2 linked regions of the Neorhizobium galegae genome follow. The protein of the gene in region 1 interacts with the protein of each later gene in a pairwise test. Links are inferred from orthologs where the notes say so. Each region holds a gene or a part of one and is shown on either strand. Other genes may lie near its edges. The genes, in order: LZK81_RS10715 and LZK81_RS06110.

The links.
Region 2: the proteins of LZK81_RS10715 (region 1) and LZK81_RS06110 interact in binary tests that used the Escherichia coli proteins (3 or more experiments, as listed by UniProt). The link is inferred for Neorhizobium galegae from one-to-one orthologs.

The regions. Positions count from the first base shown.
Region 1 is NZ_CP090095.1:2,142,751-2,146,060, reverse strand. What follows is about bases 67-3,055. They hold LZK81_RS10715 (cysteine desulfurase), read right to left. Parts: upstream 2,188-3,055; coding sequence 946-2,187; downstream 67-945. Other genes in these bases: sufD (Fe-S cluster assembly protein SufD), read right to left, coding at 2,201-3,055; LZK81_RS10720 (SUF system Fe-S cluster assembly protein), read right to left, coding at 554-934; sufA (Fe-S cluster assembly scaffold SufA), read right to left, coding at 87-476; LZK81_RS10730 (GntR family transcriptional regulator), read left to right, coding at 67-81. Outside these bases: more of LZK81_RS10730, read left to right, coding at 1-66; more of sufD, read right to left, coding at 3,056-3,310. UniProt on the Escherichia coli protein: Cysteine desulfurases mobilize the sulfur from L-cysteine to yield L-alanine, an essential step in sulfur metabolism for biosynthesis of a variety of sulfur-containing biomolecules.
Region 2 is NZ_CP090095.1:1,226,842-1,229,894, forward strand. Bases 221-2,952 are described here. They hold LZK81_RS06110 (SufE family protein), read right to left. Parts: upstream 1,932-2,952; coding sequence 1,509-1,931; downstream 221-1,508. Other genes in these bases: LZK81_RS06095 (DUF6456 domain-containing protein), read left to right, coding at 221-296; LZK81_RS06100 (hypothetical protein), read left to right, coding at 426-629; LZK81_RS06105 (hypothetical protein), read left to right, coding at 721-1,260; LZK81_RS06115 (DUF5330 domain-containing protein), read right to left, coding at 2,162-2,581. Also shown: more of LZK81_RS06095, read left to right, coding at 1-220; LZK81_RS06120 (sensor histidine kinase), read left to right, coding at 3,048-3,053. UniProt on the Escherichia coli protein: Participates in cysteine desulfuration mediated by SufS. Cysteine desulfuration mobilizes sulfur from L-cysteine to yield L-alanine and constitutes an essential step in sulfur metabolism for biosynthesis of a variety of sulfur-containing biomolecules.

The sequences.
Region 1 (3,310 bases):
ATCCGCGCCATCCGTGCGGGCGACGTCGACGCTGCGCGAAGAGCGATGGAGACGCTCCTCGACTATATGACGAATTCATAAGGTAATCAGGCGTGGACTTCGGCTTCGCGCTGCTTTGCGAGCGCAGCGAGATCCGCAGGCTTCAGCTCGACCGACTCGCCGCAGCCGCAGGCAGACGTCTGGTTTGGATTGACGAAGGTGAAGCCCGAACGCATCTGCGTGACTTCGAAATCCATCTGGGTGCCGAGGAGATAAAGCACGGCGGAAGGCTCGATCCAGACGCTCGCGCCGTCGTGCTCGATCCTGTCGTCCTTGGCATTGGGTTCGGCGACGAGATCGACCGTGTATTCCATGCCGGCGCAGCCGCCCTTCTTGATCCCGACACGCAGGCCCTTGGCCTCCGGTCCGGAATTGGCGACGAGCTGCTTGACGCGGGTCGCGGCGGCATCGGTCATGGTCATAATGGCGAAGCCCATGGGCTCATTCTCCTTCCGCACACGGATTCAAGGTCCGGTGTTTCACGATTCAAATGTAGTACCGACCGATTAACCGATCAATACCAGCCGACAGCCACCTGGGCCTCTTCGGACATGCGCTCCGGCGTCCACGGCGGATCGAAGGTCATCTCGACTTCGACGCCGGACACGCCTTCGACGGCGCCGACGGCATTTTCCACCCAGCCCGGCATTTCGCCGGCGACCGGGCAGCCGGGTGCCGTCAGCGTCATCATGATCTTCACCATGCGGTCGTCCTCGATGTCGATCTTGTAGATCAGACCGAGTTCGAAGATGTCGGCAGGGATTTCCGGATCATAGACCGTTTTCAGCGCTCCGATCACGTCGTCGCTCAGTCGCGCCAACTCATCGGCCGGGATGGCGGATTGGATCAGTCCTTCGCGGGCATCCCACTTCAATTCCGTTTCATCGGCGGCCATGGCAATAGTCCTCAAGCAAAGAAATTTCGCGCGTAGTCGAGCGCATCGGCCAGCGCATCCACTTCGGCACGGGTATTATACATGCCGAACGATGCCCTGCATGTGGAGGTGACGCCGAACCGCTTCAAGAGCGGCATGGCGCAATGGGTGCCGGCGCGGACCGCCACGCCCTTGCGGTCGATCACCATCGAGACATCATGGGCATGGATGCCAGCAAGTTCGAAGGAGAAGATTCCGCCCTTGCCCGGCGCATTGCCGATGATCCTCAGCGAGTTGATGGCGCGCAGGCGTTCCGCGGCGTAAGCGGCGAGATCCGCCTCGTGGCGGGCGATCGCGGCGCGGCCGATCTTGTCCATGTAGTCGAGCGCATAACCGAGCCCGATCGCCTGGACGATCGGCGGCGTACCCGCTTCGAAACGGTGCGGCGGGTCGTTATACGTGACGATATCTTCCGTGACATCGACGATCATCTCGCCGCCGCCCTGGAACGGCCGCATCTCTCTCAACCGGTCCGACTTGCCATACAGCACGCCAATGCCGGACGGGCCGTAAAGCTTATGGCCGGTCATCACGTACCAGTCGCAATCGATGTCGCGGACATCCACCGGCATGTGCACGGCGCCCTGGCTGCCGTCGATCAGAACCGGGATGCCGCGCTCATGGGCGATGCGGCAGATTTCCTTGACCGGAACCACCGTGCCGAGCGCGTTCGACATATGGGTGATGGCGACGAGCTTGGTCTTTTCGGTAAGAGACTTTTCAAAATCCTCGATATGGAAGGCACCCTCGTCGTCGACCGGCACCCAGACCAGCTTGGCGCCCTGCCGCTCGCGGATGAAATGCCAGGGCACGATGTTGGAATGGTGCTCCATGATCGTCACGACGATCTCGTCGTCGGCACCGATATTCGGCATGCCCCAGCCGTAGGCGACCGTGTTGATCGCCTCGGTCGAGTTCTTGGTGAAGACGATCTCGTCTACCGAACCGGCATTCAGGAACCGGCGCACCTTTTCGCGCGACGCCTCATAGGCTTCGGTCGCCGCATTCGAGAGAAAATGCAGGCCGCGATGGACGTTCGCATATTCGCTGGAATAGGCGTGGCTGATCGCGTCGATCACCACCTGCGGCTTCTGGGCCGAGGCGCCGTTGTCGAGATAGACCAGCGGTTTGCCGTGCACCATCGTCGACAGGATCGGAAAATCCCGGCGGATCGCTTCCACATCGTAGGTCGTCGAGGGTGCACTCTGGTCCATATCAAGCCCCTTATCAGGCGTGTCTTTCAAGCCAGGCCGAAATGACGCCTTCCAGCGCTTCGACCAGCTTTTCTTCTTCGAGTTCCTCGACGATCTCGGCGACGAAGGCGTTGACCAGCATGGCCCGTGCCTTGTTTTCCGGAACGCCGCGCGCCATCAGATAGAAGAGGTGGCTGCTTTCGATATCGGCAACCGTCGCGCCATGGCCGCAGACGACGTCGTCGGCGAAGATTTCGAGCTCGGGCTTGGCCGAGAACCCGCCATCGTCTGTCAGAAGCAACGTATTGCAGGACATCTTGGCATCGGTTTTCTGGGCATCCGGAGCGACCCGGATCATGCCCTGGAAGACGCCGTTGGCGCGGTCGAACACGACGTTGCGGATGATTTCCGTCGAATTGGTGTTCGGCACGTTGTGGCCGAGAACCAGCGTGACATCCGTGTGGCTTTCGGCGCCGAGCAGGTTGACGCCACGCAGCGTCAGTTCGGCGCCCTCGCCTGCCACGTCGATCCGCAGTTCCTGGCGCACCAGCTTTCCGCCGGCATTGATGACGAAAAGGCGCAGCTTGGCATCGGTGCCGAGCTGGACGCGGATCTGGCCAAGATGGGTGTCAGCCGCGCCTTGAGTCTGCAGGATGATCCAGGTGATATCGGCGCCGTCTTCCAGCGTGATGTCACTGATCGAGGACACGAGCGCGGCATCTTCCGTCACCGACCGGTGACGTTCGATGATCGTCGCCCTGGATGCGGCCCCGAACGAAACCGCGAAGCGCGTATGGACCTGGCCCGCGGCATGCAGGGCCTGCAGTTCGATCGGCGCGTCCAATTCCGTATCGGCCGGAACCGTGATCGCATAACCATCGCGCACGAAACTGCCGTTGATGCGGCCGATCGCGTCATCCTTGTCGAGCGCCGTCAGACCGGCAGCGGCCGAACCATCGGCGAGCCTGTCCTTGAAGAGCGCGATCTCGACGCCGTCAACGGCGGCCTTCGCATCGGCAGCACCCTGCAGGATCGAAAGGACCTTAGAGCCCTCGACCAGAGGCGCGATCGGATCGATGGCGGAAACCAGCGTCACGTCGGGGACGCTGCGCAGCAGGTTCTTGAGGTCGGTATAATGCCAGGC
Region 2 (3,053 bases), 920 kb from region 1 along the record:
AGGGCACCGCCGGCGGCCAGGCCGACATTGCCGACAGCGCGATATCGGCCCGCAACCGTTTTTCGAGGGCGGTGGAGGCGATGGGGCCGGAACTTTCCGGCGTCGCGGTGGATGTCTGCTGCTTTGCGAAGGGTCTTGAGACGGTGGAACGCGAACGCCAATGGCCGGCCCGCTCGGCCAAACTCATGCTGCGCACCGCGCTGCTCGCACTCGCCCGCCATTATGCGCCGCCGGCTCCGGCAAAACGCCGCCAGAACCATCACTGGGGGACCGAGGATTACCGGCCGGTGCTGTGACGGAGACTTGTCGTGGTTGCGTGGCAAATGCCCGATTGGAGAAGCGGTCATCCACTTCGCTTGCCAAATCTAATCATTTGTAGCAGTCTGCTAGGCAATCTCGATCTTCTTCGCAGCGCGGTGCCGTGAATGATCTACAATCGCGCGATGGAGTTTCACTGGGACGACGAACAAAAGGTCGGCATCCTCCTGTGGAAAGGCCGGGCGTTCAAGATTGAGGGCTACATCGATCCTTTCAACGCCCGGAGGCGTGCCGAGGCGATGGCAGCGCAACGAGGTTGGAAAAAGCCTCCCGACAAAATCCACAAAAAGGTTTCGAGGCAAACCGGGTGACGGGGTCGAATGATCGCTGTTGGCGCGTTCCTGCCGAGGCGGCTGTCGGCCCCTTTCGGCCATCGTTCACTGTGGCAAGCCAAATAGAACCATGGTGGCTCCGTCGAAGAAAACGCATAGCGAGATCAGCCCAATCCGCATAAACATATTGAGGTTCAGTATTCGCACAAAAGTAATTACCTTATTGATCGTCTTGCTTAGCGCCGCTTCCGCACCAGCGGGACCCGACCAAGTACAGAAAGACAAACAGTGCGACCTTTTGGGCGACATCGCCGAACATGCGATGAAATCTCGCCAGAAGCGAATGCTCCTCGCCGACGCCTTGAAGGCTCACCAACGGGCGGCATCGACTGATTTTGCCAAGATACTGGACCGCCTTACTTTGCGTGCATACGCGGTCCCGGCTTTCCTGACACCGGAGTTACAGCAACGAGCTATCGCGGAATTTCGGGACATGACCCTATTTGAATGCGTCAAAGCCGATGACGGTACATTGGTTCAGCAGGATGACCTGGACAGGATCGACAACTTGGTGGGAGAGAAAGGTCGCTCCGCGTTCATCCACGAAGCTGTAACGAAATTGCTGGATGCTACCGAGCACCAAGTGGAAGCTGATCGCAATACCAAATAAAATGGCCCGTCATTCCCAATCGCTGGCTCGTCTGCTTCCGGCGCGAAGTTGCCGTAAGCCATCGTCATCAATGGTGGCATTGGCGACCGAATTCCGCAGCTATGCCACACCCCATGATCCTCCCTTTTTGCACAGGAAGCCATGTCGCACCGGTGTAAAGCGGTTAAGGAGGGCGAGACGTTGCCGCGAGTTTCCCCTTGCGTAGAGGGTGGCTGGCGGGCCGGGACGCTGGTCTGAACGGCTGTCCCCTAGGCCGCAGCCCTGATCCTTGCCTCTTCCCGGATGCGCTTGACCATCGAACGCAGCCCGTTGGCGCGCTGGGACGACAGGTGCTCGACCAGGCCGATGCGGTCGAAGATTTCGATAGCGTCCGTGGCGGCGATCTGGGAGGCGGTCCTGCCGGAATAGACGGCGAGCACGATGGCGACGAGGCCGCGCACGATATGGGCGTCCGAATCGCCCTCGAAGGTCATCACCGGATCGGCGCTGCCGTCCCCGAGATGGCTGACCAGCCAAACCTGGCTCGCGCAGCCCTGCACCTTGTTGTCTGCGGTCTTCTTGTCGTCGGAAAGGTCCGGCAGCGCCTTGCCGAGTTCGATCACGTAACGGTAGCGGTCTTCCCACTCGTCGAGGTATTCGAAATCTTCGATGATCTGCTCGAGGCTGGCCATAAGCGCTCCGGTTCTTCTATCCGCTCCATATAGGCACTGCAGGCCCGGATAAAAGCAAAAAAAACGCCGTGAGGGGTAATCCTCACGGCGTCAGCAAATGCTGAATGACAGGGCAGGCAGATCAGGCACCGGGAACCGTGGCATTGAGAGCCCGGTGCAAGCTTTGAAAATCGGTTTCGGATGAGACGTCCGGTATCAGGTCGATTTGGCGCGCCGACTGGTGCGCGGGATTAGTGGGTCGGCCGTTTCTGCGGGACCGGCACGGTGCCGGTGAAGATCGTATCGGCGCCGGTAGCGGCTGCCGTTTCGGCCTGTCTGGCCGGGAACGGGGTCGGTTCCGGATCAGCGAGCACCGCGGTCTCCTTGCCCTTGTCGCCGAACTGCTTGTCGAGCAGCTCGAAGGCGACCTGGGCGCCCTGCCTGGCCCTCGTGCCGAGCGCCGAGAAGGTCTCGGCACCCTTTTCACAGACCTCAGGCTTTTCGGTGCAGATGGCGCTCACATATTGATAGGCTTCGGTCGCAGCCGAAAATGCGTTGCTGACCTGCAGGGGCGAAAGCCCGTCGGTCTCGGTCGCCGGCTTGCTGCTGAAGTAGGAGAGCACTACCAGCACCGCCGCGAACCACATACTTCCCTTGATGAGAAACCACATCGTTCTATCCACCTGTTTTTCCCGCTCCTGGGTCTTGAAGCGAGCCGCCGGATCTGTGCCGGTCTTGAACATGGTTGTACCGCCGGGAAGCAAATATGGCTTTGACGGGATCGTTCGGTTTTTCGGCAAATTTGCCTAAAATGCGAAATATCGGCATTTGCAGCGTCTTTGTCGCGAACTTGAATCGAATTTTAGCGATCGATGTTAAGCATAATTGCGGCGCTCCGCCCGAAACCCCGGGCTTTGTCGGGGGGCGGTTTGCCACAAAGGTTAACGCATTGGGAAAAATCGAAGCAAATCCGCCGCTTACGTCGTGTTAACCACAAGCTCAGAAGGCTTGGCCCTTCTGTCCCAAAGCCGGATTTTGGCCCATTGCGGGACCTCCGGCACCCCCTGCTTTTATCCTTTCCTTAAGCCACGGGGGCATATTGTCGGCTTCGATAAACGAGTCTGTGCAGGGTTTTGCGTGCGC